Regions from separate parts of the Streptomyces daghestanicus genome, predicted to be linked through region 1. Evidence: riboswitches for the same ligand, from Rfam matches in the RefSeq annotation. Region 1 holds a riboswitch; the other holds the start of a gene.
The links. Region 1 has a riboswitch for glycine ahead of gcvP (aminomethyl-transferring glycine dehydrogenase). Riboswitches for the same ligand answer to the same signal wherever they lie in the genome.

Region 1 (5,251 bases):
GCTCGACGAGTGGGAGGCGTACGGGCTGATCGTCCCGCTGCCCGACGGGTCGTACGACGCGGAGGCGGTCACCGTGGCCACCCTCGTGGTGGAGCTGGGGCGGTCCGGGATCGAGCCACGGCACCTGAGGGTGATGAAGGCCGCCGCCGACCGGGAGGCCGGACTGGTCGACCAGGTGGTGGCGCCGCTGAAGCGGCACCGGAATCCGCAGACCAGAGCCCATGCGGAGGCCCGTACCAAGGAGCTGGCGGGGCTCGCGGTGAAGCTGCACGCGGCTCTGGTGCAGACCGCTCTCGGGGTGCGTCTGCCGTGAGGGGGGCGCCCGGATCGGCCAGCCGTACCCGGCCCGACTACCCAAACGTCCCGGGCACGGCCTAGGGTTGCTGTGTGAACGAGCTCGATGTCGTAGGTGTCCGGGTCGAGATGCCCTCCAACCAACCGATCGTGCTGCTGCGTGAAGTGGGAGGAGACCGCTACCTCCCCATCTGGATCGGTCCCGGGGAGGCGACGGCCATCGCCTTCGCCCAGCAGGGCATGGCTCCCGCACGGCCGCTGACCCACGACCTGTTCAAGGACGTGCTGGAAGCCGTCGGCCAGGAGCTCACCGAAGTGCGCATCACCGACCTGCGGGAAGGTGTCTTCTACGCGGAGCTGGTCTTCGCCAGCGGGGTCGAGGTGAGTGCGCGGCCGTCCGACGCGATAGCGCTGGCGCTGCGCACCGGCACGCCGATCTTCGGCAGTGACACGGTGCTGGACGACGCCGGCATCGCGATCCCGGACGAGCAGGAGGACGAGGTGGAGAAGTTCCGTGAGTTCCTCGACCAGATCTCGCCGGAGGACTTCGGCAGCAGCAACCAGTGAGAGCCGTCCGAAAGGGACATTCGGCTAGCCTTTCCCCGCGAGGGGGCACGGCAAACCACTCGTAGGGTGATTATCACTCGGCGTGCCGAGTGTGGCGATCGTTGACGCACCCTTGGTGACTGCCTACCTTCGAGGAGGCAGGTCAAGGACGGAGGTCGGCGTGAGAAGCAGCGGCGACAGTACGGTGGGGAGCGTCCCTGCACCCGGTCCGGGGTCGGGCGTTCCGTACTCTCCCGAGGGTTCTCGGCTCCGCCCCGCGGTGGCGCCGAGCGGCGGAGGGGCGGCGTCCATGACGTCCGAGCAGATCGGCTACCGGGGGCCCACGGCCTGCGCGGCCGCCGGTATCACCTACCGGCAGCTCGACTACTGGGCCCGTACCGGGCTGGTGGAGCCGAGCGTGCGGTCCGCCCACGGGTCGGGGACGCAGCGGTTGTACAGCTTCCGCGACGTGGTGGTGCTGAAGATCGTCAAGCGGTTCCTCGACACCGGTGTGTCGTTGCAGAACATCCGCACGACCGTCCAGCACCTCAGGGAGAGCGGCTTCCGCGATCTGGAGCGGATGACGCTGATGAGCGACGGCGCCACGGTCTACGAGTGCACGTCTCCCGACGAGGTGCACGCCCTGCTCCAGGGCGGCCAGGGGATCTTCGGGATCGCCGTCGGGGTGGTGTGGCGGGACGTGGAGAACGCCCTGTCGCAGCTGCACGGGGAGCGCGTCGACACCGGGGAGACCCTGGTCGGGCACAACCCGGCGGACGAACTGGCCCGGCGGCGCAACCGGGCGGTCTGAGACCCGCGCGTTGTCAGTGGTGTAGGGCAGCATCGGAGAGGTGAGAACCGCGCCGACGATCCTGCATCTCGACATGGACGCCTTCTACGCCTCGGTGGAGCAGGCGTCGAAGCCGAGTCTGCGCGGAAAAGCCGTGGTGGTGGGCGGTCTGGGGCCGCGCGGCGTGGTGGCCACCGCTTCCTACGAGGCCCGGGTCTTCGGCGTCCACTCGGCCATGCCCATGGCGCAGGCCCGGCGGCTCGCGCCGCACGCCGCCTACCTCGTCCCGCGCTTCCAGCTCTACCGGTCGGTGAGCGAGCAGGTGATGGGGCTGCTGCGGGCGCTGTCGCCGCTGGTGGAGCCGCTGAGCCTGGACGAGGCGTTCGTGGACCTGGAGGCCGGCGGGACGGCCTGGGACGCGGAGTCGGCGCGGCTGACCGGTACCCGGCTGCGGGCCGACATCCGGACCGTCACCGGGCTCACCGGATCGGTGGGGCTCGCCGCCTCCAAGATGCTCGCCAAGATCGCCTCCGAGGACGCCAAGCCCGACGGACTGGTGCTGATCGAGCCGGGCACCGAGCGCGCCCTGCTCGCGCCGATGCCGGTGCGCACCCTGCCGGGCGTGGGGCCGGCCACCGGCGACCATCTGCGGCGGGCGGGGATCACCACCGTCGGCGAGATCGCCGAGGCCGGCGAGGACGAGCTGGTCCGGCTGCTGGGCAAGGCGCACGGACACGCGCTGTACGCCATGGCGCTGGCCCACGACGAGCGGCCCGTGGTCGCCGAGCGGGAGGCCAAGTCGGTGTCGGTGGAGGACACCTACGACGTGGACATCCACGACCGCACCCGGGTCGGTCTGGAGGTGCGGCGGCTGGCCGAGAGGTGCGTGGGGCGGCTGCGCGGGGCCGGGCTGTCGGGGCGCACCATCGTGCTCAAGGTACGGCGGTACGACTTCTCCACCCTGACCCGCTCGGAGACGCTGCGCGGGCCCACGGACGATGTCGCGGTGGTCGCGGAGGCGGCGGCGCGGCTGCTGGACGCCGTGGACACCACCGGCGGGGTGCGGCTGCTCGGCGTGGGCGTCACCGGGCTGGCCGACTTCACGCAGGAGGACCTCTTCGCGCAGGCGGCCGAGGCGCGGGCGGCGGCGGAGGAACGGGCCGTAGCCGAAGAACGGGCGGCGGCCGGGGAACGGGGCGGGCCCGGGGAGCGGGGAGCGGCGGAGGAGCAGGCGGTGACGGGGGCCCCGCCGGACACGGCCGTCGCGGAGGCAGGCCGGACGGCTTCCGCCGAGCCGGACCTTCCGCCCCCCGAGCGCCGCTGGCCCTCGGGGCACGACGTGCGGCACAGCGTGCACGGGCACGGATGGGTGCAGGGCAGCGGCCTGGGCCGGGTCACCGTGCGGTTCGAGACGCCGTACTCGGCGCGGCCGGGGCGGGTGCGGACCTTCCGGACCGACGATCCGGAGCTCGAACCGGCGGAGCCGCTGCCACTGGTGGAGCGAAGACCCGAGGACGCCGGCCCGGTGCGGCCGGCCGGTGCCGCGGGATGACGCCGCGCCCCCGGCTCAGGTGGGCTCCTCCTGGCCCGCCAGCCGGCCGAAGTCGTGGTCGGGCGGCGGGGGCGGGGCGGCGACGTCGAGACCGTAGTGGTGGTAGAGCTGGAGTTCCTGCTCCGGGGAGAGATGGCGGCCGACGCCGAAGTCGGGGGCCTCCTTGACCAGCGCCCGGTCGAAGGGGACGCGCAGGGTGCCGTCGACCAGTTCGCTGGGCTCCAGCGGCACGAAGGCGTCCCGGCCGAAGAGACCGGTGCGTATCGCCGCCCATTCGGGGACGCCGGTGGCGTCGTCGAGGTAGACCTCGTCGACGGTGCCGATCCTCGCGCCGTTGCGGTCGAACGCCTTGCGGCCGATCAGGGTGCGCGGGTCGATGTCGGAACGCACGGGCCCTCCAGCTGGTCGCCAACCATCCGGTTCATCATCCGTAAGCACTACAAAAGAGCACATTCGGATGCGCGGCCACTCGAAAGACCGTGCGGGGGCCTCGCTGGTAGGCTGGCGACGGCTGCTGACCCCGTGCGGGAGAGTCCTCCGGTCGCACACCGGAGGCGCCGAAGGAGCAAATCCTCCCCGGAATCTCTCAGGCCCACGTACCGCACGGACGAGGTCACTCTGGAAAGCAGAGCGGGTGTCGACGGCTCCCGTTCTCACCGACGGTGAAAGCCGGGAACCCTCGGGCGGCCCGGTGAAGCTCTCAGGTCGAGATGACAGAGGGGGAGGCCGTCCGGGCACCCGCGCCGTGGTGCCCCTCGCAGGTCGCGTCAGACCAGGAGGCCTCCGCAATGACCGCCCACCGCACTCCGCTCACCGAACTCGAACGGGGCACACCCTTCGAGCAGCGCCACATCGGCCCCGACCTGGAGGCGCGGGCCAAGATGCTCGCCCAGGTCGGGTACGGCTCGCTGGACGAGCTGACGGCCGCCGCCGTACCGGACGTGATCAAGAGCGCCGACGCGCTGGACCTGCCGGACGCGCGCACGGAGGCCGAGGTGCTGGCCGAGCTGCGCTCGCTGGCCGACCGCAACCAGGTCCTCGACACCATGATCGGCCTCGGCTACTACGGCACGTTCACCCCGCCGGTGATCCTGCGCAACGTCATGGAGAACCCGGCCTGGTACACCGCGTACACGCCGTACCAGCCGGAGATCTCGCAGGGCCGCCTTGAGGCGCTGCTCAACTTCCAGACGATGGTGGCCGAGCTGACCGGGCTGCCGACCTCCGGGGCCTCACTGCTCGACGAGGGCACGGCGGCGGCCGAGGCGATGGCACTCTCCCGGCGCCTGGGCAAGAACAAGAAGGGCCTCTTCCTGGTCGACGCGGACGCGCTGCCGCAGACCATCGCCGTGATCGAGACCCGCGCCGAGCCGACCGGGGTCGAGGTCGTCGTCGCCGACCTCAGCGAGGGCATCCCGGCCGGGATCGCGGAGCGGGAGATCAACGGCGTACTGATCCAGTACCCGGGCGCCTCCGGTGCCGTACGCGACATCAAGCCGGTCATCGACCGGGCGCACGAGCTGGGCGCGCTGGTCACCGTCGCCGCCGACCTGCTCGCGCTGACGCTGCTGAAGTCTCCCGGTGAGCTGGGCGCCGACATCGCGGTGGGCACGACCCAGCGGTTCGGGGTGCCGATGGGCTTCGGCGGCCCGCACGCCGGTTACCTGGCCGTCCAGGAGAAGATGGCCCGCAGCCTGCCCGGGCGGCTCGTGGGCGTCTCCGTGGACGCCGACGGCAACCGGGCGTACCGGCTGGCCCTGCAGACCCGCGAGCAGCACATCCGCCGGGAGAAGGCCACCAGCAACATCTGCACCGCGCAGGTCCTCCTCGCCGTGATGGCCGGGATGTACGCCGTGTACCACGGGCCGGACGGGCTGCGCGGCATCGCCCGGCGCACCCACCGGTACGCCTCCGTCCTGGCCGCCGGACTCGCGGCGGGCGGCGTCGAGATCGTGCACGGCGCCTACTTCGACACGCTCACCGCGCGAGTGCCCGGCCGGGCCGCCGAGGTGGTCGGCGCCGCCCGGGAGAACGGGGTCAACCTGCGGCTCGTCGACGCCGACCACGTC
Region 2 (5,251 bases), on a different contig from region 1:
GATGCCCTCGCGGGACATGCCGCGCTCCACGCACGCCCGCATCACCCGCCAGATCTCCAGCAGACCGGCGCGGATCTCGTCCTCGGTTCGCCAGGCGCGCTCGTTCTCCAGCATCAGGGCGGAGATGGACAGGCCGGTCTCGCGGGTCAGACGCAGCAGCTCGTCCCCCGTGCGGAAGGGGTACTTCAGCACGGTGTCGTCGAGCTTGATGCGGTCCGCGCCGACCGCGTCCTCGTCGACGACGAAGCCGCCGCCCACCGAGTAGTACGTCTTGGCCAGCAGCTCCGTGCCCGCCGCGTCGTACGCCCACAGGGTCATGCCGTTGGCGTGGTACGGGAGGGTCTCGCGCCGGTGCAGGACCAGGTCCGCGTCGAAGTCGAACGGGATCTCGTGCTCGCCGAGGAGGTGCAGCCGGCCGTCGGCCTTGATCCGCTCCACCCGGGCGTCGGCCGACTCGACGTCCACCGTGCGCGGGGAGTCGCCCTCCAGGCCGAGCAGCACCGCCTTGGGGGTGCCGTGGCCGTGGCCGGTGGCGCCGAGGGAGCCGTACAGCTCCGCGCGGACCGAGGCGACGGAGCCGAGCAGGCCCTCGTTGCCCAGCCGGCGGGCGAAGATGCGGGCCGCGCGCATCGGGCCGACCGTGTGCGAGCTCGACGGCCCGATGCCGATCGAGAACAGGTCGAAGACCGAGATGGCCACGGAAGACTCCTCAAAGCGGGGGTGGTGCGGGGAGGGAAGGGGGCGCCGTCCGCTGGTGGCGGGCCCGGCGCCCCGAGGGGTGCCCGTCCCGGGCCGGTGGTGCGGCCCGGGACGGCGGGTGCGGCCCCGGGCCGCCGGTTCGGCCCGGGTACGGCGGCTGCGGTCCCGGACTACCGGTCCAGCCCGGGGTACAGCGGGTGCTTGTCGGCCAGGGCGGTGACCCGGGCCTTCAGCGCGTCGGCGTCGTAGGACGGCTTCAGCGCCTCGGCGATCACGTCCGCGACCTCGGTGAAGTCCTCGGCGGTGAAGCCGCGGGTCGCCAGGGCCGGGGTGCCGATGCGCAGCCCGGAGGTCACCATCGGCGGACGCGGGTCGTTCGGGACGGCATTGCGGTTGACCGTGATGCCGATCTCGTGGAGCCGGTCCTCGGCCTGCTGCCCGTCCAGCTCCGAGTCGCGCAGGTCGACCAGGACCAGGTGGACGTCGGTGCCGCCGGTCAGGACCGAGACACCCGCCGCCTTCGCGTCATCCCGCACCAGGCGCTCGGCCAGGACGCGGGCGCCCTCCAGCGTACGACGCTGGCGCTCCCTGAACTCCTCGCCGGCCGCGATCTTGAAGGCGACCGCCTTGGCGGCGATCACATGCTCCAGCGGACCGCCCTGCTGACCTGGGAAGACCGCGGAGTTGATCTTCTTGGCCAGCTCGGCCGTGGAGAGGATCACACCGCCGCGGGGGCCGCCCAGCGTCTTGTGCGTGGTCGTGGTGACGACATGGGCGTGCGGCACCGGGTTGGGGTGCAGGCCCGCCGCGACCAGACCGGCGAAGTGCGCCATGTCGACCATCAGGTACGCGCCGACCTCGTCCGCGATCCGGCGGAACGCGGCGAAGTCCAGCTGCCGGGGGTACGCCGACCAGCCGGCCACGATCAGCTTCGGCTTCTTCTCCTTGGCGAGGCGCTCCACCTCGGCCAGGTCGACCAGGCCGTCGTCGCCCACGTGGTACGGGACGACGTCGTACAGCTTGCCGGAGAAGTTGATCTTCATGCCGTGGGTCAGGTGCCCGCCGTGGGCGAGGTCCAGGCCCATGATCGTGTCGCCGGGCTTCAGCAGCGCGAACATCGCCGCGGCGTTGGCCTGGGCGCCGGAGTGCGGCTGCACATTGGCGTGCTCGGCGCCGAACAGCGCCTTGATCCGGTCGATCGCGATCCGCTCGACCACGTCGACGTGCTCGCAGCCGCCGTAGTAGCGGCGGCCGGGGTAGCCCTCGGCGTACTTGTTGGTCAGGACCGAGCCCTGGGCCTCCATCACCGCGACGGGCGCGAAGTTCTCGGAGGCGATCATCTCCAGGGTGGACTGCTGGCGGCGCAGCTCGGCGTCGACGGCGGCGGCGACGTCGGGGTCCAGTGCGTGCAGCGGGGTGTCGAGAAGGTTCATCGTCCGCGGTCCTCAGCCGGCCGAGAAGGCCGTGTACTCGTCGGCGGAGAGCAGGTCGCCCGGTTCGTCCGCGACCCGCACCTTGAACAGCCAGCCGCCCTCGAAGGGCGCGGAGTTCACCAGCGACGGGTCGTCCACGACGTCCTCGTTCACCTCGGTGACCTCGCCGGAGACGGGGGAGTACAGGTCGGAGACCGACTTGGTCGACTCCAGCTCGCCGCAGGTCTCGCCCGCGGTCACGGCCGCGCCGACCTCGGGGAGCTGGACGAAGACGACGTCGCCGAGGGCGTTGGCCGCGTGCTCGGTGATGCCGACCGTCGAGACGCCGTCCTCGGCGGCCGACAGCCACTCGTGCTCCTTGCTGTAGCGGAGCTGCTGGGGGTTGTTGCTCATGGCCTGGATTCTCCTGTATGCGGGGGTGCGGTGGTGGACGTGGTGGGGACGTGGTGGCGGTCGGAAGGCCGCCGGGGCCGCTTCGGGCGTCTCCGGGGGCCGCCCCTCATGTTCCCGGGGCTGCTTCCGGGGGCGGCTTCTGGCCTACTTCTGGCGCTTGTAGAACGGCAGCGCCACGACCTCGTAGGGCTCGTGGCTGCCCCGGATGTCGACGCCGACCCCGGGCGTGCCCGGTGCCGCGTGCGCCGCGTCGACGTACGCCATGGCGATCGGCCTGCCCAGCGTGGGGGAGGGGGCGCCGGAGGTGACCTCACCGATCACCCGGCCGTCCGCGACCACCGGGTACCCGGCGCGCGGCACCCGGCGGCCCTCGGCGACCAGGCCGGCCAGGACGCGCGGCGGGGCCTGCTCGGCCCGCGCGGCGGCCTCGGCCAGCGCGGCCCGGCCCACGAAGTCGCCGTCCTTCTCGAACTTCACCACCCGGCCGAGCCCGGCGTCGAAGGGCGTCAGCGAGGTCGTCAGCTCATGGCCGTACAGCGGCATGCCGGCCTCCAGGCGGAGCGTGTCCCGGCAGGACAGGCCGCAGGGGACGAGACCGGCCGCCGCGCCCGCCTCGGTCAGCGCCTGCCACAGCCGCTCCGCGTCCGCCGGGGCGACGAACAGCTCGAAGCCGTCCTCGCCGGTGTAACCGGTGCGCGCGATCAGGGCGGGGACACCGGCGACCGTGCCGGGCAGGCCCGCGTAGTACTTCAGCGCGTCCAGGTCGGCGTCGGTGAGGCCCTTGAGGATGCCCGGGGACCGCGGCCCCTGCACGGCGAGCAGCGCGTAGGCGTCCCGGTCGTCGCGGACCTCGGCGTCGAAGCCGGCCGCCCGCTCGGTGAGGGCGTCCAGCACCACCTGGGCGTTGGAGGCGTTGGCGACCACCAGGTACTCGGTGTCGGCCAGCCGGTAGACGATCAGGTCGTCCAGGATGCCGCCGTCCGCCCGGCAGATCATGGTGTAGCGGGCGCGGCCCGGCTTGACGGTGCCGATGCTGCCGACCAGGGCGAAGTCCAGCAGGGCGGCCGCCTGCGGGCCGGTGACGGTGATCTCGCCCATGTGCGAGAGGTCGAAGAGGCCGGCGCGGGTGCGCACGGCGGTGTGCTCGTCGCGCTCGGAGCCGTAGCGCAGCGGCATGTCCCAGCCGGCGAAGTCGGTCATCGTGGCGCCGAGCGCGCGGTGGACGGCGTCCAGCGCCGTACGGCGGGGTGCGGTACTGCTCATCGGTCGGTCGTCTCCCAGGACAGGACGGCAGGGCGAGGAAGGCCCTCCCCATCTGTCATCGGTACCTGAGAGGTTCGCCGTGACCACACGCGCCACCGGACGTACCGGTCGTGGTCAGGACTTGCACCTTGGGTGGGACCGCCCGACGGCAGCCCGCTTTTCAGATGTGCCTCGCCCGCGCGGTGACGGTGCCTGAGAGATTCAAGGGAGGAACTTGCTCCTTCGGCGCCCCGGCGACGGCCGGGGACTCTCCCGCGCGGATTCAAACGGCCGGTATGCAGTTGGCGCGGCCACAGTAGCACCGGCCCCGGCGACACCCCCGACGCCCGCCCCGCGCAGCCCTGCGCCCGCCCGTTCCACCCTCTGCGCCGGGCTCGCGCGCCCCCGATGCCCGCTCCCTGCACCCCCGCGCCCCCGAGGTCCGCCCCACCCCCTCCGGGATCCGCCCGCGCCACCGCGCGGCCGGCATCTGTGACCGGCTTGTGGCAGGAAGTGCACCAAAACGCGAGACCACCGCATTACCTTCTCTTTACACTCGACGGGGAGGGGAACTCGTGAACCGCCCCAGGGGAGGACGATCACGGTGAACAGGACCACGGCATACGCCACGACCGCGGGACTCGCGCTGCCCGCGCCGCACCCCGCCCCGGCCCGGGAGGCGTGCGCCGAGCGGCCCGCACCCGTCGTCCGCGACCTGCGCGGCCGCGCGGGTCACAGCCCGCACGCCCTGCTCTTCGGCCCGCAGGACCTCGTCGCCGTCACCGGCCTGCCCGGCAGCGGCAAGTCGACCCTGATGCGCCGCACCGTGCGCGGCACCCGCATCGACTCCCAGGACACCCGCGACCGCTGGGACCGGCGCGTGCCGCGCCTGCTGCCGTACGCCGTCTACCGCCCGCTCGTCCGCCTCGCCCACTACGCCGGTCTGCGCCGCGCCCTGCGCTCCGGCGCCGGCGTCGTCGTGCACGACTGCGGCACCCAGACCTGGGTCCGGCGCTGGCTGGCCCACGAGGCCCGGCGGCGCGGCGGCACCCTGCACCTGCTGCTGCTCGACGTGGAGGCCGAGCAGGCCCTGGAAGGCCAGCGCGAGCGCGGCCGGGGCGTCTCGAAGTACGCGTTCCTGCGCCACCGCGCCGCCACCACCCGGCTGCTGCGCGCGGCGGAGCGGGGCGACCTGCCGCCCGGCTGCGCGGCCGCGGTGCTGCTGGACCGGGCGGCGGCCGACACCCTGCGCCGGATCGGTTTCACCGGCTGACCGCCGGATGGGCTTCACCGGCTGACCGCCGGCTCGGCTTCACCGGATGGGCTTCACCGGCTGACCGCCGGATGGGCTTCACCGGCTGACCGCCGGATGGGCTTCACCGGCTGACCGCCGGATGGGCTTCACCGGCTGACCGCCGGATGGGCTTCACCGGATGGGCTTCACCTGCTGACCGTCGGACCGGTCGCCCCCGGGGCCGTCCGGG

Region 2: linked by a shared signal. The riboswitch ahead of gcvT (glycine cleavage system aminomethyltransferase GcvT) and the one ahead of gcvP (aminomethyl-transferring glycine dehydrogenase) in region 1 are both predicted to bind glycine.

Annotation. Positions count from the first base shown of each region.
Region 1 covers NZ_BNDX01000002.1:643,784-649,034, forward strand. Annotated here, with positions in the region: gene ftsR (transcriptional regulator FtsR) at 1-313, shown strand, start outside; gene Sdagh_RS03085 (bifunctional nuclease family protein) at 388-861, shown strand; gene Sdagh_RS03090 (MerR family transcriptional regulator) at 1,022-1,651, shown strand; gene Sdagh_RS03095 (DNA polymerase IV) at 1,692-3,182, shown strand; gene Sdagh_RS03100 (PRC-barrel domain-containing protein) at 3,198-3,572, opposite strand; glycine riboswitch at 3,698-3,794, shown strand; gene gcvP (aminomethyl-transferring glycine dehydrogenase) at 3,971-5,251, shown strand, end outside.
Region 2 covers NZ_BNDX01000008.1:739,965-745,215, reverse strand. Annotated here, with positions in the region: gene Sdagh_RS12745 (L-serine ammonia-lyase) at 1-699, opposite strand, end outside; gene glyA (serine hydroxymethyltransferase) at 870-2,132, opposite strand; gene gcvH (glycine cleavage system protein GcvH) at 2,145-2,525, opposite strand; gene gcvT (glycine cleavage system aminomethyltransferase GcvT) at 2,670-3,788, opposite strand; glycine riboswitch at 3,831-3,958, opposite strand; glycine riboswitch at 3,959-4,053, opposite strand; gene Sdagh_RS12725 (AAA family ATPase) at 4,372-5,040, shown strand.